3 regions of the Duganella sp. AC917 genome follow, and region 1 is predicted to be linked to each of the others. Evidence: predicted binding sites of a transcription regulator. Region 1 holds the regulator's gene; each other region holds the start of a gene.
What was found. The regulator sigma-54, encoded in region 1, starts transcription at its own class of promoters, with help from an activator protein. The targets are predictions, from matches to a motif close to TGGCANGNAANCTGCTTT.

Region 1 (7,993 bases):
GAATCCGCGCAGCATCTCGCCGGAAAAACTGGCGGTCGACGCCGTGGCCGTGATGGAGCAATTCCGCATCAATCAGATGCTGGTGACCGACGCCGACGGCAAGCTGGTCGGCGCGCTGCACATCCACGACCTGACCCGTGCAAAGGTAATCTGATGACCGAGCTGACTTATGTGGAACGCGCCGCGCGCGTCAAACTGATGATCTTCGACGTCGACGGCGTGCTCACCGACGGCAGCCTGCATTACGGCGCCGAGGGCGAAGCGTTGAAGACCTTTAACGTATATGACGGCCTGGGCATCAAGCTGCTGCAGGAGTCCGGCGTGCAAACGGCCATCATCAGCGCGCGCGTGTCGCCGCAGGTGGCCAGGCGCGCCGCCGACCTGGGCATCGGCTTTGTGCATCAGGGCGGGCACGACAAGCTGACGCCGTTCAACGCGCTGCTGGGAAAAACCGGGCTGACGGCAGAACAGGTCGGCTTCATCGGCGACGACGTCGTCGACCTGCCGATCCTGACGCGGGTCGGTTTCGCGGTGGCGGTGCCGGGCGGGCGCAAGGAAGTGATCGAGCGCGCGCATCACGTGACGGTGGCGCAGGGCGGGCGCGGCGCGGTGCGCGAAGTGTGCGAACTGCTGCTGCACGCGCAAGGCACGTACGAGCGCGTGCTGGCGCAGTTCATGGTGTGACGGAGTGTAATCATGCGTAAAAGAACAGCACATCGCTGGCAGCTGACGCTGACGATGATCATCGGCGTGTTTGTCGCCGTCGGCAGCTTTTGGCTGGTGCAGGTGGTCAACCAGTCCGGCCAGGAGCAGCAGGCGGACCAGTTCCTCAACGAGCCGGATTACATCATCGACCGCTTCAGCCTGGTGCGCATGACCAAGGAAGGCAAGCCGGCGTACATCATTTCCGGCGACAAGCTGACCCACCGGCCGGTCGACGACTCGTCCGATATCGACAAGCCGTTCCTGAACAGCCTGGCGACCCAGCAGCCGCCGATGACGATCCACGCCGACACCGCGCGGGTCGACCAGAACAACACGCGCGTCACGCTCAACGGCAACGTCGACGTGGTGCGGCCGGGCTCGCCCAAGGCCGAGGCGATGCGTCTGCAGACCAGCACCTTGACGGTGTTCCCGGACGAGGAACGGATGGAAACCAAGGCGCCGGTGGAGATGAAACTGGGCAGCACGACCTCCAGCGGCACCGGCATGAAAACCAATAACGCGACGCGCCAGCTGCAACTGGGCGGACGCGGAACGATCACGATACCGCCCAAGGCGCCTCGTTAATTAATACAAGCTAGACAGAGATATGAAGGACACGACGATGAAGAAACTGAATTTGAAGGCGATGCTGTCGGCGGCGGCGCTGCTGCTGGCCGCCATCGGCCCGGCCCATGCCGAAAAAGCCGACTCCAACAAGCCGACCCAGGTGACCTTCGACAACCTCGACGCCGACGACGTCAAGCAGATCAAGACCTTCACCGGCAACGTCGTGCTGACGCGCGGCACCTTGCTGATGAAGTCGCCCAAGGCGGTCGTCACCGAAGACCCGGAAGGCTATCAGTTCGTGGTGCTGACCGGCGGCGCCGGCGTGCAGGCGACGTTCCGCCAAAAGCTCGATGGCGCCGGCGACCAGTGGGTCGAAGGCCGCGCCGATCGCATCGAATACGATGGCAAGACCGAACTGGTCAAACTGTTCTCGAAGGCCGAGATCAAGAAGCTCGAAGGCAGCAAGACCGCCAGCCAGGTCGACGGCGAGTTCATTTCGTACGACAGCCGCCGCGAATTCTTCGCTGTGAAAAACACCGCCAGCGGCGAGAGCAAACCCGGCGCCGGCCGCAGCACGATGGTGATCCAGCCGTCCGTCAAGGCGGCCCCGGCAACCAATCCAGCGGCGGGGAAATAAGCATGGAGCCAACATGCGGTAGCACCCTGATCGTACGCGGCCTGCAAAAGACCTACGGCAAGCGCCAGGTCGTGCATGACGTGTCGCTGCAAGTCGAGTGCGGCGAAGTGGTCGGCCTGCTCGGCCCCAACGGCGCCGGCAAGACCACGTCCTTTTACATGATCGTCGGCCTGGTGCCGTCGGACGCCGGCACCATCGACATCAGCGGCGTCGACATCTCCTCGCTGCCGATCCACCGCCGCGCTTCGCTCGGCTTGTCGTACCTGCCACAGGAAGCGTCGGTGTTCCGCAAGCTGACCGTGGAAGAGAATATCCGCGCCGTCCTCGAGATCCAGAAAGTGGACGGCAAGCCTTTATCCAAGGCTGCCATTGATGAACGGCTCAATACCCTGCTGGCCGATCTGCAAATCGAAAAGCTGCGCGAAAACCAGGCGCTGTCGCTGTCCGGCGGCGAGCGCCGCCGTGTGGAGATCGCCCGCGCGCTGGCCACCAACCCGCGTTTCGTGCTGCTGGACGAACCTTTCGCCGGGGTCGACCCGATTGCCGTGATTGAGATCCAGCGCATCGTGCGCTTCCTCAAGGAGCGCAATATCGGCGTCCTCATTACCGATCACAATGTGCGCGAGACGCTGGGCATTTGCGACCGCGCGTATATCATCAACCAGGGCTCGGTTCTGGCTTCAGGCCGGCCGGACGACATCATCGCCGACGAGTCGGTCCGCCGCGTGTACCTGGGTGAACATTTCAGAATGTAATAGCGCCCCATGAAACAGTCATTGCAACTGCGCACGTCGCAGCACCTCGCGCTGACACCTCAGCTGCAACAGTCGATCCGTCTGCTGCAGCTGTCCACGCTGGAGCTGCACCAGGAACTGGAGCAGCTGCTCACCGATAATCCCTTGCTCGAACGTCTGGACGATCCGCTCGACCGCTCGCTGCGGCTGCTGTCCGACGGCGCCATCAGCCAGCAGGCGCCATCCGGCGAGGCGCCGCCCGAAGGCCCGCCGAACCAGCAGGACGCGCCGGCCCCGGCCGACGCCGACAACTACGACGGCCCGGCCGCCGATACCGAAAGTACCAGCAGCGAAGCCGATGTCGACTGGAGCGACGCCGGCCGCAGCAAGGCGCCCGACGACGAGGACGCGCGCCCGCAACTGGAGGCCAACCACTGCACCCTGCGCGAGCACCTGATGGAGCAGATGCGCGTGACCGTGCTGGAGATGCGCGACCGCGCGCTGGTCGAGCTGATCATCGACGCGCTCGACGAGAACGGCTACCTGGAGGAGCCGCTCGAAGAAATCCACGCGCGCCTGCCGGAGGAACTGGAAGTCGACATCGACGAACTGCGCACGGCCTTGTCGATGCTGCAAAGCTTCGACCCGATGGGCGTGGGCGCGCGCAACGCCTCCGAGTGCCTGGCGCTGCAGATCAAGCGCCTGCCCGGCATCGCGCTGGTGACGCGGCGCATGGCGCTGACCATCGTCGAAAACCATCTGACGTGGTTCGCCCAGCGCGATTTCAACAAGCTGAAGAAGGCGCTCGTGTGCGACGACGAGGATCTGCGCGAGGCGCAAGCCGTCATCCGCCTGTGCAATCCGCATCCCGGTTCGGCGTTCGCCTCGGACGTGTCCGATTACGTGGTGCCGGACGTGATCGTCAAGAAGTCGCGCAGCGGCTGGCAGGTGAGCCTGAATAACGACGTCATGCCGCGCCTGCGGGTCAACGCCATGTACGCCAACCTGCTCAAACAGGGCAAGGGCGAGGGCGCAATGGGGGCCCAGCTGCAGGAGGCCAAGTGGCTGATCAAGAACATGCGCCAGCGCTTTGACACCATCCTGCGGGTAGCCCAGGCGATAGTAGAAAGACAAAAGAACTTTTTCTCGCACGGCGCCGTCGCCATGCGCCCCCTTGTGCTTCGCGAAATTGCTGATACACTGGGTTTACACGAGAGCACTATTTCTCGGGTAACGACTCAAAAGTACATGCTGACGCCGCACGGCATGTTTGAGTTGAAATATTTCTTTGGTAGCCACGTCGCCACCGAAGCGGGCGGTGAAGCAAGTTCGACGGCGATACGGGCACTCATTGTTCAATTGACAGGAGCTGAAGACCCTAAAAATCCTTTATCCGACAGTAAGATTGCGGACATGCTGGGGGAACAAGGCATGGTGATTGCGCGACGGACTGTTGCCAAATATCGCGAAGCGTTGAAAATCCCTCCCGTTAGTCTCCGCAAGTCTTTGTAGTGACTTGGTCACTGTGCGCCCGGCCGCAATGGGCGCGGCACTGACCGTAAGCGACATTTATCTTTAGGAGCGTGTATGAATCTGACCATCAGTGGACATCATCTCGAAGTGACCGCGGCCATCCGCGAATACGTGCAGAACAAACTGGAACGTGTCACTCGTCACTTCGATCAAGTTATTGATATTGCTGTCATCCTGACTGTAGATAACCTTAAAGAGAAATCAAAACGGCAAAAGGCTGAAATCAACCTGCGCATGTCGGGTAAGACCGTCTACGTGGAAAGCCTGTCGCAAGACCTGTACGCCGCCATCGACACCCTGGTCGACAAGCTTGACCGTCAGGTCATGAAGTACAAATCCAAAGTTCAGCAGCACGGCCACGATGCGATCAAGCATCTCCCGGATAGCTACGAACCCGCTGCCGCCGCCCTATAACAACGGCCTCCGGCACCATCCAACAAAGGGCGCAAGGGCGCCCTTTTTTGTGTCCGCGATTTGTGTCCGGCTGCGATCTGGTGAAAATAATTTATCCCGTTTCGGCGGTAGAATGGCTTTTTTATCACGCGACGGCGGCATCATGAGCGAATTGGTCCACACCAGCATCATCAACGGCACCGGCTTTATCACGCTGGACCGGCCCAAGGCGTTGAACTCCCTGTCTTTGGTAATGCTGCGCGCCATCACGGCGGCGCTGCTGACTTGGCGTGACGACTCGGATGTCGAAGCCGTGGTCATCCGCAGCAGCAGCGAAAAGGCCTTCTGCGCCGGCGGCGACATCCGCTTCTTTTACGAGGCCGGCCGCGCCACGCCGCAAGCGGGCAGCGCGCTGATCGAAGATTTCTTCACCGAGGAGTATGCGCTCAATCATCTGGTGCACAGCTATCCCAAACCCTACATCGCGCTGATGGACGGCGTGGTCATGGGCGGCGGCATGGGCATCGCGCAGAGCGGGCCGGACAGCCGGGTGCGGATCGTCACCGAGCGCACGAAGATGGCGATGCCCGAGGTGAATATCGGCCTGTTCCCGGATGTGGGCGGCAGCTATTTCCTGTCGCGGGCGCCGGGCGGGCTGGGGCGCTATCTGGGCGTGACCGGCGTGACGATCGGCGCCGCCGATGCGCTGTATGCGGGACTGGCCGATCACTATGTGCCGTCCGACGAACTGGAGGTGCTGTACGCGATTCTGGAGGCTACCCCGGGCGCGGAGCTGGTCGAGGCGATCGCGGCCTTCGCCGAGCCGTTCAGGGGCGATGCCGGGGCAAGCAAGCTGGAGGCTGAGCGCGCGGCCATCGACCGTCACTTCGGCGCGGGGTCGGTGCCGGCGATCGTTGCGTCGCTGGAGTCGGACGCGAGCCCGTTCGCGCTTGAAACTGTGCGCACGATGGCGAGCCGGTCGCCGCTGATGATGTGCGTGACGCACGAGTTGATCGCACGCGGCGCGGCGCTGGAGATGGCCGGCTGCCTGCGCATGGAACGCGCGCTGGTGCGGCGCGTGTTTGAGCATGGCGAGGTCATCGAAGGCGTGCGCGCGCTGGTCATCGACAAGGACAACGCGCCGAAATGGAATCCGCCGTCGTTGGAGGCTGTGACGGGGGAAATGGTGCAGCGGCTATTCGAACCGGTGTGGCCGGACTATGCCCACCCGCTGCGACACCTTTAACCGTCCTCGCCGGACGCTACTGCTCGCGATGGCGCAATACCACGCGTTCGTTCGGATGGAAATACGCGGCCAGTTTCTCCGCCATGTACACCGACCGGTGCTGGCCGCCGGTACAACCCAGCGCCACCGTCAGATAACTCCGGTTGTCGGTCTTGAAGAACGGCAGCCACTTTTCCACAAACGCGCGGATGTCGCCCAGCATCTCGATGGCGCTCGGCTGGGCATCGAGGAAATCGATCACCGGCGTGTCGCGCCCGGTCAGCGGACGCAACGTCAAATCATAATAAGGATTCGGCAGCGCCCGCACATCGAACACAAAGTCGGCGTCCATCGGTACGCCCAGCTTGAAGGCGAACGATTCGAAGAACAAGGTCAGCGGCGCACCCTCGCTGGCGACCAGATCCTTGACCCAGGCACGCAGCTTGTTGGCGCTCAGTTCGGACGTGTCCACCACATGGCCCAACTGCTCGATGGCCGACAGCCGCTCGCGCTCTTCCATGATGCATTCGATCAAGGTGCGGCGCGCGGCCGGATTCTGGCCCGGGCGCAGCTCGTGCGACAGCGGATGGCTGCGGCGCGTCTCCGAGAAGCGCGCCACCAGCGAGTGCGTGTTTGCCGTCAGGAACATGACCTTGACGTCGTGTCCCTCTTCGCGCAGGCGCTTGACGTCGGCCGGCAGCGAGGCCAGCGATTCGGCGCTGCGGGCGTCGACCGCCACCGCCAGCGCCTGCAAGCCTTCCTCGGCCAGGGTCGAGACCAGGTTCGACAGCAACGCCGGCGGCAGGTTGTCGACGCAGTAGTGACCGGTGTCTTCCAGCACATTCAGGGCCACCGATTTGCCGGAGCCGGAGATGCCGGTGATGAGGACGATGCGCATGAATTTAATCTCCGCTCATGGCTTGCCGTTGGCGCTCCATGAACTCCTGTAATGTGTCGATGCCGCGCAATTGCAGTATCGTGTTGCGTACCGCGGCCTCCAGCAGCACCGCGATGTTGCGGCCGGCCGCGACGGGAATGACGACCTTGCGGATCGGCAGGCCCAGCACGTCCTCGGTCGGGAACTGGAACGGCAAGCGCTCCACTTCCTCCTCGGCCGCGCCACGGCGCACCAGATGCACGATCAGTTTCAGGCGCATCTTGCGGCGCACCGCCGTCTCGCCGAAGATCGCCTTGATGTCCAGCAAGCCCAGCCCGCGCACTTCCAGCAGATTCTGCAGCAAGGCCGGGCAGCGGCCCTCGATCATGTTCGGCGCGATGCGCGAAAACTCGACCGCGTCGTCGGCCACCAGCCCGTGCGAGCGCGAAATCAGTTCCAGGCCGAGCTCGCTCTTGCCGAGGCCGGAGTCGCCGGTGATCAGCACGCCCACGCCCAGCACGTCCATGAAGACGCCGTGCATGATGATGCGTTGCGCCAGCTTCTTGGAAAGATACACGCGCAGGAAGTCGATCACCTGTGCGGCAGGTAACGGAGTGGAGAACAGCGGGATGTTTTTTTCGTCGCAGATGGCGAGGATGTCGGGCGGCGTTTCCAGGCCCTGCGCGATGATCAGCGCCGGCGGGCCACCAGCGATCAGCTCGCCGATGACGTGGGCGCGCGTAAGTGCCTTCAGGCGCTGGTAGTAATTGATTTCCTGGTGCCCGAAAACCTGGATGCGGCCCGGGTGGATGGTGTTCAAGTGGCCGACCTGATCGGCGGCGGAGGCGACGTCGCCGGAGATCAGGCGCTCGCCGCCGGGAAAGCCGGCAAACCAGCCGAGCTGCAAACTCTCGCGATTGTCGTCGTAAAGCCTTTGTATCGTCAGCGGCGTTTGCAGCATGGGTCGTCTTTATCTCAAGGTTGGACTAAGGTGGAGCTACGTCCCTAGTTTAACCTATTGTCCAGCACCTCATGCTTGCAAGCCACTTCGGAGCCGGCTTGTCAGCCTGCCGCCTGCAGGCTCGGCATCCAGTTGATGATGCGCGAGTGCACCGATTTCGGGTCCGGGTCGGTGCTCAGCGCGGTGCGGAAGGCGTCGTCCGAGAACATCTCGGCGATTTCCGACAGGATTTCGAGGTGCTGCTGGGTGACGTGGTCCGGAATCAACAGGAAGAACAGCAGGTTGACCGGCTTGCCGTCGGGCGACTCGAACGGAATCGGCTCGGCCAGGCGGACGAACGCGGCCAGCGGCGATTTGAGGC
Region 2 (7,993 bases), 1.9 Mb from region 1:
ACCAACGCCGCCAACAGTCTGGACGATCCGGTCAACTGCCCAGGCGGCAACCCGATCGCTGGCAAGTCGGCAGCGGCCAACTGCGGCCAGCAGTTCCAGGTGCTCAACGGTGGTAACAAGAACCTGAACCCTGAGCGTTCGAAGAACGGCACCGTCGGTCTGGTGTGGGAGCCTGCCGCCAACCTGACGTTGTCGGCCGACTACTGGTCGATCCGCCTGACCCAGCAAATCAGCAACCTGCAGGACTACGACGTGCTGAGCGACCCTGTCACTTTCGCTCCGTACTACAAGCGTAATCCGTCGGGCGACCTGGCGGTTGACGGTTCGCAGTGCCCTAACCCGATCACCTGCGGCTACCTGGACCTGCGTACGCAGAATCTGGGCGACATGAACACCAACGGTGTCGACCTGTCGGCGGCCTACAAGCTGCGCACCAAGGACTTCGGCCTGTTCAACTTCGCGTACAACGGCACCTGGGTGCACAAGTACGAGTACCAGAACTTCGTCGGCGACGAAATGCACCAGAACGTTGGCGTATTCTCGGGTAACGGTCCGATCTTCCGCTGGCAGAACACCGTCAACGTGAACTGGAGCCAAGGCAAGTTCGGCGCCGGCGTGTCGGCGCACTACAAGTCGGGTTACCTGGACCAGGACGCCGAGAACCGCGTTGCGTCGTACACCACCTTCGACGGCTACGGCTCGTGGGAAGCGATCAAGGGTCTGACCCTGACCGCCGGCGTGCGCAACCTGTTCGACCGCGATCCGCCACTGTCGTACCAGACCACCGCCTTCCAGGCTGGTTACGATCCACGCTACACGGATCCAACGGGCCGCACCGTGTATCTGCGCGCCACCTACAACTTCTAATCTGAAGTCGTAAAACAAAAACCACCTTGCGCCGCATGCGACGCAAGGTGGTTTTTTTTCGTCCCTGGCGCCTGGCCGGGCGATCGCCGGCTACAGCCAGCCGGAGCGCTTGAAGCGCCGGTACAGTCCCAGGCACACCAGCACCATGATCGACAACGCCATCGGATAGCCGTACTTCCACTCCAGCTCGGGCATGTACTTGAAATTCATGCCCCACAAGCCGGCAAACGCGGTGACGATGGCAAAGATCGCCGCCCACGCCGCCAGCCGCTTGTTCACTTCGCTCTCCTCGATGGCCGTCATCGACAGGTTGACCTGGATCGCGGTGCCGATGGTGTCGCGGATCGACTCGAGCGAGGCGGTAATGCGGTGCAAGTGGTCATGCACGTCGCGGAAGTACTCCTGGGTGTCCATGCACATCGACGGCACGCGCCCGCCGTGCAAGCGGCCAACCGCCTCCATCAGCGGCGCGACCACGTGGCGCACCGTGGTGACCTTGCTCTTGAGCTCGTACAAGCGTTCGATGTTGTCGCGCTGCTTGCCGCTGCTGAAGATCAGCTCCTCGATTTTTTCCAGTTCCGTCTCCAGCATGTCGAGCACCGGGAAATAGCGGTCGACCACCGCGTCCATCAGCGCGTACAGCACGAACGCCGGGCCCAGGCGCAGCATGTGCGGCTCCTTCTCGGCGCGCGCGCGCACGCCCAGGAAGCCCTGCTGGCTCTCGGCGTCGCGCGAGGACAGGATGTAGTTCTGGCCGACGAACATATCGACCTCGCCGATGGCCACGTCGCCGTCGCGGCATTCGATGGTCTTGACCACCACGAACAGCGAATCGCCGTATTCCTCGATCTTCGGGCGCTGATGGCCGCGGCTGGCGTCTTCGACGGCCAGTTCGTGCAGGCCGAACTCGTGCTGCATCGTCTTCAATTCGTCCGGCTCGGCGTCGCGCAGCGCGACCCAGACAAACGTCTCCGGCCGCTCCATGTAATCGCTGATCTCCTCGACCGGGATGTCATCCAGCTTTTGGCCGTCCTGATAGGCCACACAATTAATCAACATACGGTTTCCATAAAAAAAAAGCTCCTGGCTTCGTCAGCCAAGAGCTTACCTTAAAGTGCAAGTACCCACCGGGGTCAAGTCTGTCATTTGGACACGAAGTCGGCCGTAATCCGCCGATACGGTTGAGCTAGTGTCCGAATGACAGACTTGACCCCGACGTTGTTAATCGTCCTTCGCGCCGTCAATGCCGAGCTCGGCGATTTTGCGCGTGATGGTGTTGCGGCCGATGCCCAGACGGACCGCCGCGTCGTTCTTGCGGCCGTGTGTGTGCTTGAGCGCGGTGCGGATCAGCGCCGACTCGAATTGCCGACCCAGCACCGCCATCACCTCCTGCTGTCCGCCGCTGAGCATGGAGGCGGCCTGCGTCTCCAGCAGGCCCAGCCAGGCGTCCGGCGAACCAGCCGCGCCGTTCATGCCGCCGGCATCCGGCGCGGCCACCGCCACCACCGTGCCGTGGTGCTGGATCGCGCCGTAGCTTTCCGACGGCGCCGACAAGCCGCCCCCGGCCCCGGTGCCCAGGCCGGCCGCGCCACCGCCGGCCTGCTCCTGCGTCAGCTCCAGCGGCAAATCCTTGACTTCGACCGTTTGCCCCGGCGCCATCACCGTGATCCAGTTGCACAGGTTTTCCAGCTGGCGCACATTGCCCGGCAAGTCCAGGCTGCTGATGAACTGCACCGTGGCGTCGCTCATGCGCTTGGCTTCCACGCCCAGCTGCTTGGCGCTCTGCACCAGGAAGTGGCGCACCAAAATAGGGATGTCCTCGCGCCGCTCCCTCAAACTGGGCAGGCGCAGGCGGATGACGTTCAGGCGGTGGTACAAATCCTCGCGGAACAAGCCTTCACGCACCCGCTGCTCCAGATTCTGGTGCGTGGCGGTGATCACGCGCACGTTGGCCTTGATCGGTTGATGGCCGCCGACCCGGTAAAAATGCCCGTCCGACAGCACCCGCAGCAAGCGCGTTTGCAGGTCGAACGGCATGTCGCCGATCTCGTCGAGGAACAAGGTGCCGTTCTCGGCCTGCTCGAAACGGCCGCGCCGCGTCGTCTGCGCGCCGGTAAAGGCGCCGCGCTCGTGGCCGAACAGCTCGGATTCCAGCAAATCCTTGGGAATCGCCGCCGTGTTAAGCGCGATGAACGGCTGCTGCGCGCGCGGGCTGTGCTTGTGCAGCGCGCGCGCCACCAGCTCCTTGCCCGAGCCCGATTCGCCGGTGATCAGCACCGTCACGTTCGACTGCGACAGGCGGCCGATGGCGCGGAACACTTCCTGCATCGCCGGCGCCTGGCCGAGGATCTCAGGCGTCTCCGACGGCCCCGATTCGACGCTGGTCTCGCGCAGGCTCTCGTCGAGCGCGCGGCGTATCAGTTCGACGGCCTTGTCGATGTCGAACGGCTTGGCCAGGTATTCGAAGGCGCCGCCCTGGAACGCGGCGACGGCCGAGTCCAGGTCCGAGAAGGCGGTGATGATGATGACCGGCAGCCCGGGGAAGCGCGACTTGACCAGCTGCAGCAGGTCGAGGCCGGAGTCGCCCGGCATGCGGATGTCGGACACCAGCACCTGCGGCGTCTCGAACTCCAGCGCGGCGATGGCGTCGCGCGCGTTGGCAAAACTCTTGGTGGCCAGGTTTTCCCGCGCCAGCGCTTTTTCCAGTACCCAGCGGATCGATTCGTCGTCGTCTACTATCCAGATTGGCTTCATGTGTTTGTGTTATCCCGCAATATGGATCGTCAATCAAGGGACTCGGCACCCGCCCCTGCTTGCCTCGGCTTATGGCAACGGCAGCAGGATGCGGAAATCCGTATATCCAGGCCGGCTCTCGCACTCGATCACGCCCATGTGCTGCTGCACGAAGGTCTGCGCCAAGGTCAAGCCGAGGCCGCTGCCGCCCTCCCGCCCCGACACCAGCGGGTAGAAGATACGGTCGCGGATCTGGGGTGCGATGCCCGGTCCATTGTCAATGATATGCAAGTCTAATGCCAGCCCGTAGCGGACCTTGGCCAGGGTCATCTGACGCGCCACGCGGGTCTTCAAAATGATCTGCGCGTCGCCCGCTTCGATTTGTGAAGCGAGCGCTTGCGCGGCGTTGTGGGCGATGTTGAGCACGGTCTGGATCAGCTGCTCCTTGTCGCCCCGGAACTCGGGGATGGAGGCGTCGTAATCGCGCAAAATGGTCAGGCCGGACGGGAACTCGGCCAGCATCAGGCTGCGCACGCGCTCGAGCACCTCGTGGATGTTGACGTCGCCGACGATGTGCGGGCGGCGGTGCGGCGCCAGCAGGCGGTCGACCAGGGTTTGCAGGCGGTCGGCCTCCTTGATGATCACCTGCGTGTATTCGCGCAGCTGCACCGCGTGCAGCGCCGGCAGCTCCATTTCCAGCAGTTGCGCGGCGCCACGGATGCCGCCCAGCGGATTCTTGATCTCGTGCGCCAGGTTGCGGATCAGTTCCTTGTTGACCTGGCTCTGGTCGAGGATGCGCTCCTCGCGGTCGAGCTTGAGGTGCTGCAGGTGCTCGCGCAACTCGATCAGGATGTGGTCGACCGGATCGTCGAGCGCCGAGACGATGCTGTGCACGTGCAGCGGGTCGCGCCCGGCCCGCTCCAGGGTCAGATCCTGGCGCAGGTCGGAGAACTTGTGCTCGCGCGCCTGGGCGCAGATGTGATCGAGCTCGTCCGGATTGAGGAACTGCGCGGTCAGCTTCTGGCGCGACAGCGCCTTGAGCGAGCTTTCCAGCAAGTTCTCGGCGGCCGCGTTGGCGTAGGCGATGTGCCCCTCGGCGTCGAGCAGCACCACGGCCGAGGCCAGCAGCTCGAGGCCGGCCAGCGCCGGTGGACGGTTCATGGCGGCCGCGGCGCGGGCGGCGATATTACTTACAAGGCTCATAGCGGCTCAATTTAAACTCGTCTTCATCGGATGTTGGCGATCTCGCGTTTTAACGCATCGACATTCTTTTCCGAGCGGCTGATGCTGTCGCGCATCGCGGCCACCCGTTCCTGGTACTTGGCGTAGTTGCGTTCGTCGCCGCGCCGCTCCGGCTCGCCGCCGTTGAACTCGGCGCGCAACGCCGCCAGCTTCAGCGTTTCGTTTTTCAGCTCGTCTTCCAGTATCGCGCGGCGGTCGGCGTCGCGCGCGCGTTGCTCGGCGCCGTCGACGCGGGGAAAGTCGCCCGGCGTCGCGGCCGGCGTGGCCGGGGCAGGCGTGGCCGCAGCGCCGGCCGCGCGCGCCGGCGCTTGGCGCTTGGGCGGCGCCGGTATCGCCAGCCCCGGCAAATCCATCGCCTTGCAATAATTGCCGCGATAAACATCGGTGTACTCGGTACTGCCGTTGGGCGGCGTGCATTTGTAGATCACGCCCTGCGCCCGCGCGGCGCCATCCGCAACCAGCGTCAGCGCAACCGCCGCGCCAACCTTGGCGAAACCGCCTCGTTTGAAACTCAGTGTCATTCGTCATCCATGGGTGGAAAGCTCCATCCTGAATATACAACATCCAAACAAAAACGCGGGGAAAGCCATGGCTCCCCCCGCGTTTTTTGCTTCACTACAAGCATCGGCATGCCGATGCGTTGCAATTACAGCGAGTAGTACATGTCGAACTCGGCAGGGTGGGTCGTCATGCGCATGCGCTGGACGTCCTGCATTTTCAGTTCGATGTAGGCATCGATCATCGAATCGCTGAACACGCCGCCACGGGTCAGGAACTCGCGGTCTTTGTTCAGGTTGTCGAGCGCTTCTTCCAGCGACGAGCACACGGTCGGGATCAGTGCGTCTTCTTCCGGCGGCAGGTGGTACAGGTCTTTCGATGCGGCTTCGCCCGGATGGATCTTGTTGGCGATACCGTCCAGACCGGCCATCAGCAGCGCGGCGAAGCACAGGTACACGTTTGCCAGTGGATCCGGGAAACGGGTTTCGATACGACGGCCTTTTGGATTGGCCACGTGCGGGATACGGATCGACGCCGAACGGTTCTTGGCCGAGTAAGCCAGTTTGACCGGCGCTTCGAAGCCTGGCACCAGACGCTTGTACGAGTTGGTGCCCGGATTGGTGATCGCGTTCAGCGCCTTGGCGTGCTTGATGATGCCGCCGATGTAGTACAGCGCGGTGTCCGACAGGCCGGCATAGCCGTCGCCGGCGAACAGGTTGACGCCGTCTTTCCAGATCGACTGGTGCACGTGCATGCCCGAACCGTTGTCGCCAACGATAGGTTTCGGCATGAAGGTGGCGGTTTTGCCATAGCTGTGGGCCACGTTCCAGACCACGTATTTCAGGTTCTGGGTCCAGTCGGCGCGCTCGACCAGGGTCGAGAACTTGGTGCCGATTTCGTTCTGGCCGGCGCCGGCCACTTCATGGTGGTGCACTTCGACCGGGATGCCCAGCGATTCGAGGATCAGGCACATTTCCGAACGCATGTCCTGGAAGCTGTCGACCGGAGGCACCGGGAAGTAGCCGCCCTTGACGGTTGGACGATGGCCGCTGTTGCCGCCTTCGAGTTTCTCGCCGGTGGTCCACGACGCTTCGTCGGAGTCGATCTTGACGAAGCAGCCCGACATGTCGATCTTCCAGCGCACGCTGTCGAAGATAAAGAATTCCGGCTCCGGGCCGAAGTAGGCGGTGTCGCCCATGCCCGACGATTTCAGGTAGGCTTCGGCGCGCTTGGCGATCGAGCGCGGGTCGCGGTCGTAGCCCTTGCCGTCGGCAGGCTCGATGACGTCGCACTGCATGAACAGCGTGGTCTCTTCCATGAACGGATCGATGTTCGCGGTGTTTGGATCAGGCAGCAAAATCATGTCGGATGCTTCAATACCCTTCCAGCCGGCGATCGAGGAACCGTCGAACGCGTGACCCGATTCGAACTTGTCGATGTCGAAGTGCGACACAGGCACGGTGACGTGCTGTTCTTTACCACGGGTATCGGCGAAACGGAAATCAACGAATTTGACTTCGTTTTCCTGGACCATTTTCAAGACTTCTGCGGCTGTCATTGCCATGCGTATCTCCTAAAGGAATGTGTGTAACTGGTGCGCTCTCTATAAGCAGTATCTATGCCAGCCTGAAACTCATAACGATATGTTCATAGCGTCTTGGAACTCCCCGACAAAAGAGACTAAAACGGGGAGGAGCACCAAAATGCGACGATTTACACCGGATTAGTGCGGCACCAACTTGGTGCAAACTGCCCAAACCGCACCATCATCGTGCATATTCGTTTTTCCACGGAAAATTGCACGGCTTTGGTGCGCCATTGTCTCCGACGTACACAGGACGCCTATAATAAACTCAATCTTATTTGGAGGGACATCCCATGAGCAAAATAGACGAGATCCTGGCCGTGGCCCGTGGGCGCAGCAAGGACTGGCCGTATGCGGGGGCCGTCACGCCCGAGGAGGCGTACGAACTGATCAGCGCCGACAACGCCGTCAAGCTGGTCGATGTGCGCACCAACGCCGAGCGCGACTGGGTCGGCCGGGTGGCCATTCCGGAAGCCCAACATGGTGCGGTACAGTGGAGCGTTTATCCGGGCGGCATCGCCAACCATGAATTCATCGAACAATTGAACTCGGTGGCGCGCAAGGATCAGGTGTTGTTGTTCCTGTGCCGCTCCGGCGTGCGCTCGCGTGGTGCGGCCAAATTGGCGACGGAACACGGCTATCAGCACTGCTACGACATCCTCGAAGGCTTCGAGGGCGACAAGGACGAGCACAGCCACCGCAAGAATATCGGCGGCTGGTGCAAGGCCGGTCTGCCGTGGACCGGCGCCTGAAGATTCGGCGCCTGAGGATTCGGCGCCGGCATCAGACCGGCACCGCCTGGGCGGCCGACGGCGCGCCCTCCTCCATCAGAAACTGTATCCGCTTGCGCACGAACTGAATGTGGCTGCGCAAGCCGTACAAGCCGTCGGCGAACGACAGCGGAATCGAGATCTGGTTGACCAGTTCCTCGATCTCGTCGAGCCGCTTGAGCTGCGCCTCGTACACCTGCATCCGCGAGGCCTCCGGCGCGCTTTCCACCTGCTGCTCCACCGTGCGCAGCTGGCCATACCAGCGATATACGCGCGAGCGGATGCGCCACACGTACAG
Region 3 (7,993 bases), 170 kb from region 1:
AGTCGCTGTCGCAGGCGGCCAGCGAACAGGCTGCGGGCGTCGAGGAAACCAGCGCGTCGATCGAGCAGATGACGGCGTCGATCGCGCAAAACACGGAGAACGCCAAGATCACCGACGGCATCGCCACCCAGGCGGCCGTCGACGCGACGCGCGGCGGCGAGGTGGTGAAGGCGACGGCGGCGGCGATGCGCCAGATCGCCAGCAAAATCAGCATCATCGACGATATCGCCTATCAAACCAATTTGCTGGCGCTGAACGCGGCCATCGAGGCGGCGCGCGCGCACGAACACGGCAAGGGCTTCGCAGTGGTGGCGGCCGAGGTGCGCAAGCTGGCCGAGCGCAGCCAGGTGGCGGCGCAGGAGATCAGCAAGGTGGCGGCCGACAGCGTCGATCTGGCCGAGCAGGCCGGCGTGATGTTCGATGCGCTGGTGCCCAACATCCGCAAGACGTCGGACCTGGTGCAGGAGATATCGGCGGCGTCGGAAGAACAGAGTTCCGGCGTGCGCCAGATTAACAGCGCGGTCAATCAGCTTAGCCAGACCACGCAGGTCAACGCGGCCAGCTCGGAAGAGTTGGCGGCAACGTCGGAGGAGATGAGCGCCCAAGCCGAGCAGCTGGGCCAATTGATGGCGGTGTTCAAACGCTATGCCATCGAGGAGCAAGTGCCGGTGCGCCGCAGCGCATCATCCAAAGGTGCGGGCGGCGCGGCGGCGCCGGCGATGGCGCGCGGCGCACGGACCGTCTCCGTGGCCGCCCAGGGATCGCCGGACGAAAACAAGTTCACCCGGTTCTGATCCCCGTTACTTGATTACGGTTTGACGAACTTCAGTGTCATGCGGTCGCTTTCGCCGATCGCCTGATACTTCGCACGGTCCTCGTCCTTGTTACCGTAGGTCGGCGGCAGCGCCCAGACGCCGCCTTTGTGGTCGGCGGTGTCTTTCGGGTTGGCGTTCACTTCCGACTTGGCCGCCAGCTTGAAGCCCGCCGCTTCGGCCAGGCCGATCACATACTTCTCGTGCATGTAACCGCTGCTGGCCGTTTCGTCCTGGGTCTTGTTGGCCGGCAGGCGATGCTCGACTACGCCGAACACGCCGCCCGGTTTCAGGCTGGTGTAAACGCTGGCGAACAGCGCTTTCATATTCTCCGGACCGGCCGGTATCCAGTTGTGGATATTGCGGAAGGTGAGCACCATGTCGACGCTGCCGGCCGGCGCGAATTCATATTTGCGCGGCGGCGAGAACACGCCCAGCGCCACTTTGCTGTACACCGGGTTGGCGTTGAGGCGCGCCATGAAACGCTCGGCGCTCTTGCGTTCGCGCTCGTCCGGCGCGGCCAGGTCGCTGCCGGCGGCGATCAACTTGCCGCCATCGCGCAGGTACGGCGCCAGGATCTCGGTGTACCAGCCGGCGCCCGGCGCCAGCTCCACTACCGTCATGTTCGGACGGATGCCGAAGAACGTTAGCGTTTCGTAAGGATGACGATAGGCGTCGCGCTGCACGTTGGCCGGGGTGCGGGTGCTGGCGGCGATGGCGGACTTCAGTTTGACGTCGGTCGCTTCGGTGGCGGCAATCGCGCCGCTTGCAGCGAACAGCGTGGTGGTGGCCAGGGCGGCTACGAGATAACTCTTCATGCAAAGTCTCCTGAGGGTTCTGTTGGCGGCGCGCAGTCGCCCGCCCTGCGCGATCATCGGCCATGCATGCCAACAGGTCAAGCGAATTGCGACGGCCGCACCACCGGAGTGCGGCGCGCTTCCAGGCGCATCGACGTGGACCGCTTTGCGCATGGCGCCCAATAATCGCGGACACTCGCGGACACCGCCCGGACACTTCGCGGACACTTTTGCGGACACTTTCCCTTCCTTTGCGCCCGTTTGACCCGTGGTCGGGGGACTCTTGTAACACAGTGTTTCGTTGTTGTTGATGGCATACATTTTGCCTATCCCGATCCTTGATCCGGCGCTAATATTGGCATTCCCGCCCAAACGGCGACGGATATTCAGGTGCGGCGTAAAGAAGCAAAAGCTATACGAGTAGGACTCGCTAGAAGAGCAAATAAAAGCAAAGCAGAACCTTGGGCGGATGGCCCACAATCATTGCCTTACGTTTGGAGATACGATGGAACGACGTGCATTCCTCAATATTAGTAGTCTGGCCCTGGGCACGATGCTGCTGCCCGCCTTCGGTCGCGCGATCGCCGCCGAGGAACTGCTGGCGCCCATGGCCCTGCAGGTCAAGAAAATGCTGGCCGATACCGCGATGACGGCGGCCACGCAGGCGGGCGCCTCGTACTGCGACGTGCGCGTCGGCCGCTACCTGAACCAGTTCATCACCACCCGCGACCTGAATGTCGAAAACGTCGTCAACACGGAATCGGCCGGTGTCGGCGTGCGCGTGATCGCCGGCGGCGCCTATGGCTTCGCCGCCACCAACGACATGACGCCGGACGGCGTGGCCGCCGCGGCCCGCCAAGCGGTGGCCATCGCCAAGGCCAACTCCAAGCTGCAGACCGAACCCGTTCAACTGGCCCCGGTCAAGGGCGTGGGCGAAGTGTCGTGGGCCACGCCGATCGTCAAGGACTGGCGCACGGTCCCGATCAAGGAAAAGGCCGAACTGCTGATCGCCGCCAACAAGGCCGGCATGGACGGTGGCGCGAGCTTTATGCAATCGTTGCTGTTCCAGGTGAACCAGCAGAAGTACTTCGCATCGACCGACGGCTCCTACATCGACCAGGACCTGCACCGCCTGTGGATGCCGGTGTTCGCCACCGCCGTCGACAAGAAGACCAATAAATTCCGTTCGCGCCAGGGCTTGTCCTCGCCGGTCGGCATGGGTTACGAATACCTGGACGCGCGTCCGGAGCACAAGATCAAGGCCGCCGGCGGCGTGACCACCTTGTACACCGGCTCCTATGACCTGATCGAAGACGCGCGCGCGGCCGGCAAACAGGCCAAGCAAAAGCTGACCGCCAAGTCGGTCGAACCGGGCAAATATGACCTGGTGCTGTCGCCGGAACACCTGTGGCTGACGATCCACGAGTCGGTCGGCCACCCGACCGAACTCGATCGCGTGCTGGGTTACGAGGCCAACTTCGCCGGCACCAGCTTCGCCACGCTCGATAAGTGGCAGAGCAAGAAATTCAAGTACGGCGCGGACATCGTCAACATCGTCGCCGACAAGACCACGCCAGGCTCGCTGGCCAACGTCGGCTACGACGACGAGGGCGTCAAGTGCAAGCGCTGGGACATCATCAAGGACGGTATCCTGGTCAACTACCAGGCTACGCGCGACCAGGCCCACATCATCGGCGAAAAAGAATCTCACGGCTGTTCGTACGCCGATAACTGGAGCAGCGTGCAGTTCCAGCGCATGCCCAACGTCTCCCTCCAGGCGGGCAAGAAGAAGATGACGCCGGACGAAATGGTCAAGGATGTCAAGAAGGGGATATATATCGTCGGCGACGGCTCCTTCTCGATCGACCAGCAGCGCTACAACTTCCAGTTCGGCGGCCAGCTGTTCTACGAAATCAAGAACGGCAAGATCGGCCAGATGCTCGAAGACGTCGCCTACCAGTCCAATACCCAGGAATTCTGGAACGCCTGCGCCGGCATTTGCGACGAGCGCGATTGGCGCATGGGCGGTTCCTTCTTCGACGGTAAAGGCCAGCCTTCGCAGTCGTCGGTGGTATCGCACGGCGCCAGCACCACGCGCTTCAACGGCATCAACGTCATCAACACCGCACGCAAAATCGGCTAAGCCTGGAGAACAGAGAATATGAAGAATTTGAGTCAAGAAGAGACCAAGCGTATCTGCGACAAGGTGCTGTCGCTGACCAAGGCCGACCAGTGCGAAGTGAACCTGAGCGGCAGCCGCACCGGCAATATCCGTTACGCGCGTAACGCCGTGTCGACCGCCGGTTTGATCGAAGACACGCAGTTGGTGGTGTCGGTCGCCTTCGGCAAGAAGCAGGGCATCGCCACCATCAATGAGCTGGACGACAAGTCGCTGGAAAAGGCCGTGCGCCGCGCCGAGGACCTGGCCCGCCTGGCGCCGGAGAACCCGGAGTTCATGCCGACGCCGAGCAAGCAGCAATACAAGGGTAGCGAGACCTTCTTCCAGAAAACCGCCGACATCGATCCTGAATTCCGCGCGCAGGTGGCGGCTTACAGCATCGAAAACAGCAAGAAGAACAAACTGGTGGCGGCGGGCTTTTTCACCGATAGCTCCAAGTTCACCGCTATCGCCAATTCGAACGGCGTGTTCGGCTTCCAGCGCGATACGGGCCTCGATTTCAGCGTCACCGTGCGCACCGAGGATGGCCGCGGTTCCGGCTGGGCCAAGCGCAGCGTGGGCGACGCCAGCATGTTCGACGCGCGCGAAGCGTCCAACGTGGCGATCGAAAAGGCGCTGCGCTCGGTCGAGGCCAAGGCGCTCGAACCTGGCCGCTACACGGTCATTCTGGAGCCGGCCGCCACCTCGGACCTGCTGGCCTATATGTTCAGCGGCTTCGATGCGCGCCAGGCCGACGAAGGCCGCAGCTTCCTGTCGAAAAAGGGCGGCGGCAATCGCATGGGCGAGAAGCTGTTCGACGAGCAGGTCAACGTCTGGGCCGACCCTTGGGACAAGAACGTCGCGGTGCTCCCGTGGGATAACGGCAGCATGCTGGCGCGCGAGCGTCAGGACTTGATCAAGAACGGCAAGATCAACTCCCTGAACTACTCGATGTTCTGGGCCAAGAAGCAGGGCCAGCGCGCCATTGGTGCCCCCGGCAATATCATCATGGCAGGCACCGACAAGTCGACCGAGGAGCTGATCGCCAATACCAAGAAGGGCGTGCTGGTCACCCGGACCTGGTATATCCGCATGGTCGATCCGCAGTCGGTGCTGTTGACAGGCCTGACGCGCGACGGCACCTTCTACATCGAGAACGGCAAGATCAAGCATCCGATCAAGAACTTCCGCTTCAACGAAAGCCCGGTGACGATGTTGAACAACATCGATGAACTGGGCAAGCCGGAGATTTTGTCTGGCGACGAGTCGGATTACCAGTTGTTGATCCCGGCGATGCGGGTGCGCGACTTCAACTTCACGTCTCTGTCGGACGCGGTGTAAAACGGCATAAGTTGGCACGCGTCGCGCCTTTGGCGGGACGTGTGCCGGCTCGCTCATATTTTTCAGGAGTTTATGTGGAACGTCGTTCATTTCTAAAAGTCGGCGCCGCCGCCGGTGGCAGCCTGCTGATTCCGGTCTTTGGCAACGCCATCGCGGCCGAAGAGCTGCTCAACCCCATGGCCGTGCAGTTCAAAAAATCGCTGGCCGACGCCGCGATGAACGCGGCCACCAAGGCCGGTGCCAGCTATTGCGATGTGCGCATCGGCCGCTACCTGAACCAATTCATCACCACGCGCGATCTGAACGTGGAAAACATCGTCAACACCGAATCGTCCGGCGTCGGCGTGCGCGTGATCGCCGGCGGCGCCTACGGCTTCTGCTCGACCAACATCATGACGTTGGACTCGGTGGCTGAAGCGGCGCGCCAGGCCGTCGCCATCGCCAAGGCCAACGCCAAGCTGCAAAGCGAGCCTGTGCAACTGGCGCCCGTCAAGGGCGTGGGCGAAGTCGCATGGGCCACGCCGTTCAAGAAGGACTGGCGCACGGTGCCCATCAAGGAAAAGGCCGAGATGCTGATCGCGGCGAACAAGGCCGGCATGGACGCTGGCGCCAATTTCATGCAGTCGATGCTGTTCCAGGTGAACCAGCAAAAGTACTTCGCCTCCACCGACGGTTCCTACATCGATCAGGACATGCACCGTTTGTGGTCGCCGCTGACCGCGACCGCCGTCGACAAGGCCACCAACCGCTTCCGCACGCGCGACGGCCTGTCGTCGCCGGCCAGCATGGGCTACGAGTTCTTCGATGTGAAGCCCGAAAACAAGTTCAAGGCCGCCGGCGGCGTCACCACGCTGTACAAAGGCGCCTACGATTTGATCGAGGACGCGCGCGCCGCCGGACGCCAGGCCAGGGAGAAGCTGACCGCGAAATCGGTCGAGCCGGGGAAATACGATCTGGTGCTGTCGCCGGAACACCTGTTCCTGACCATCCACGAGTCGGTCGGCCACGCCACCGAACTCGATCGGGTAATGGGCTACGAAGCCAATTATGCCGGTACCAGTTTCGCCACGCTCGATAAATGGCAAAGCAAAAAATTCAAGTATGGCTCGGAGCGGGTCAACTTCGTGGCGGACCGCACCACGCCAGGTTCGCTGGCTTGCGTCGGCTACGACGACGAGGGCGTGCCCGCCAAACGCTGGGACATCATCAAGGACGGCATCCTGGTCAACTACCAGGCCACCCGCGACCAGGCGCACGTCATCGGCGAGAAGGAATCGCACGGCTGCTCGTACGCGGACAGCTGGAGCAGCGTGCAGTTCCAGCGCATGCCGAACGTCTCCCTGCAGGCAGGCAAAAAGCCGCTGACGCCGGACGACATGATCAAGGACGTCAAGAAGGGGATCTATATTCTCGGCCGGGGTTCGTTCTCGATCGACCAGCAGCGCTATAACTTCCAGTTCGGGGGGCAGCTGTACTTCGAAATCAAAAACGGCAAGATCACCAATCCGCTGGAGGACGTGGCCTACCAGTCCAACACCCAGGAGTTCTGGAACGCCTGTTCGGCGTTGTGCGACGAGCGCGATTGGCGCATGGGCGGCTCGTTCTTCGACGGCAAAGGCCAACCGAGCCAGGTCAGCTGCGTCTCGCATGGCTCTCCGACCACGCGCTTCAACGGCATCAACGTCATCAACACCGCTCGCAAGATAGGATAAATCATGAAGATGCTGAATCAACAGGAAGCGAAAGCCGTCTGCGACAAGGTCATGGCGCTGTCGAAGGCCGACGAGTGCCGCGTTCAAATCAGCGGCAACCGTCGCGGGAACATCCGTTATGCGCGTAACAGCGTATCGACGGCCGGACTGGTGGAGAACACGCAGTTGACGGTCAGTGTCGCTTTCGGCAAGCGCCAGGGCACCGCGTCGGTCAACGAGTTCGATGACAAGTCGCTGGAAAAAGCTGTGCGCCGCGCCGAGGAAGTGGCGCGACTGGCGCCCGAGAACCCGGAGTTCGTACCTGCGATTAAAACGCAGCTGTACAAGGGCTCCAGCACCTACAGTGCGGCCACCGCCGCCATCGACCCTGAGTACCGCGCAGAAGTGGCCGCGCAGAGCATCAACTCCGCGCGCAAAAAGGGACTGGTCGCCGCCGGCTTTTTCAGCGACAGCACCGGCTTTGAAACCGTCGCCAACTCGAACGGCGTATTCGGCTACCAGACCCTGACCAATCTTGGCTTCACCGTCACCACCCGCACCGAGGACGGGCGCGGTTCCGGCTGGGTGACCCGCTCGGCCAACGATGCCGCAAAATTCGATGCGCGGGAAGCCTCCGATGTCGCGATCGAAAAAGCACTGAAGTCGGTCGACGCGAAAGCGCTGGAGCCGGGCCGCTACACGGTGATCCTGGAGCCGGCGGCGACGTCGGAGATCATCGGCCGCATGTTCGGCGCCTTCGATGCGCGCCAGGCCGACGAGGGCCGCAGTTTCCTGTCGAAGAAGGGTGGCGGCAACCGTCTTGGCGAGAAGCTGTTCGACGAGCAGGTCAACCTGTGGGCCGATCCATGGAACACCGATGTGCCGGTGCTGGCGTGGGATAACGCCTCGATGCTGGCGCGCGAGCGCACGGACGTGATCAAGGGCGGCAAGGTCGAGTCGCTCGATTACACCCAATACTGGGCGCAGAAGCAGGGCCAGCGCGCCTTCGGCCGTCACGGCAACATGATCATGTCCGGTGGCGGCAAGTCCACCGAGGAGCTGATCGCATCGACCAAGAAAGGTGTGCTGGTCACGCGCACCTGGTACATCCGCATGGTCGATCCGCAATCGCTGCTGCTCACCGGCCTGACGCGCGACGGCACCTTCTATATCGAAAACGGCAAGATCAAGCAC

Region 2: the regulator sigma-54 is predicted to act here: its motif matches at 6,947-6,964, upstream of glnA (type I glutamate--ammonia ligase).
Region 3: the regulator sigma-54 is predicted to act here: its motif matches at 1,921-1,938, upstream of ACZ0BA_RS24705 (TldD/PmbA family protein).

What each region holds. Positions count from the first base shown of each region.
Region 1 covers NZ_OZ409848.1:5,808,265-5,816,257, forward strand. The annotation lists gene ACZ0BA_RS25415 (KpsF/GutQ family sugar-phosphate isomerase) at 1-154, shown strand, start outside; gene ACZ0BA_RS25420 (KdsC family phosphatase) at 154-684, shown strand; gene lptC (LPS export ABC transporter periplasmic protein LptC) at 697-1,290, shown strand; gene lptA (lipopolysaccharide transport periplasmic protein LptA) at 1,328-1,909, shown strand; gene lptB (LPS export ABC transporter ATP-binding protein) at 1,912-2,664, shown strand; gene ACZ0BA_RS25440 (RNA polymerase factor sigma-54) at 2,674-4,155, shown strand; gene hpf (ribosome hibernation-promoting factor, HPF/YfiA family) at 4,231-4,590, shown strand; gene ACZ0BA_RS25450 (enoyl-CoA hydratase/isomerase family protein) at 4,733-5,815, shown strand; gene rapZ (RNase adapter RapZ) at 5,832-6,692, opposite strand; gene hprK (HPr(Ser) kinase/phosphatase) at 6,697-7,632, opposite strand; gene ACZ0BA_RS25465 (PTS sugar transporter subunit IIA) at 7,734-7,993, opposite strand, start outside.
Region 2 covers NZ_OZ409848.1:3,872,301-3,880,293, forward strand. The annotation lists gene ACZ0BA_RS16695 (TonB-dependent receptor) at 1-867, shown strand, start outside; gene corA (magnesium/cobalt transporter CorA) at 958-1,926, opposite strand; gene ntrC (nitrogen regulation protein NR(I)) at 2,089-3,621, opposite strand; gene glnL (nitrogen regulation protein NR(II)) at 3,691-4,803, opposite strand; gene ACZ0BA_RS16715 (DUF4124 domain-containing protein) at 4,827-5,363, opposite strand; gene glnA (type I glutamate--ammonia ligase) at 5,489-6,904, opposite strand; gene ACZ0BA_RS16725 (rhodanese-like domain-containing protein) at 7,219-7,677, shown strand; gene ACZ0BA_RS16730 (TAXI family TRAP transporter solute-binding subunit) at 7,709-7,993, opposite strand, start outside.
Region 3 covers NZ_OZ409848.1:5,642,868-5,650,860, forward strand. The annotation lists gene ACZ0BA_RS24695 (methyl-accepting chemotaxis protein) at 1-794, shown strand, start outside; gene ACZ0BA_RS24700 (class I SAM-dependent methyltransferase) at 809-1,630, opposite strand; gene ACZ0BA_RS24705 (TldD/PmbA family protein) at 2,115-3,752, shown strand; gene ACZ0BA_RS24710 (TldD/PmbA family protein) at 3,771-5,108, shown strand; gene ACZ0BA_RS24715 (TldD/PmbA family protein) at 5,183-6,820, shown strand; gene ACZ0BA_RS24720 (TldD/PmbA family protein) at 6,824-7,993, shown strand, end outside.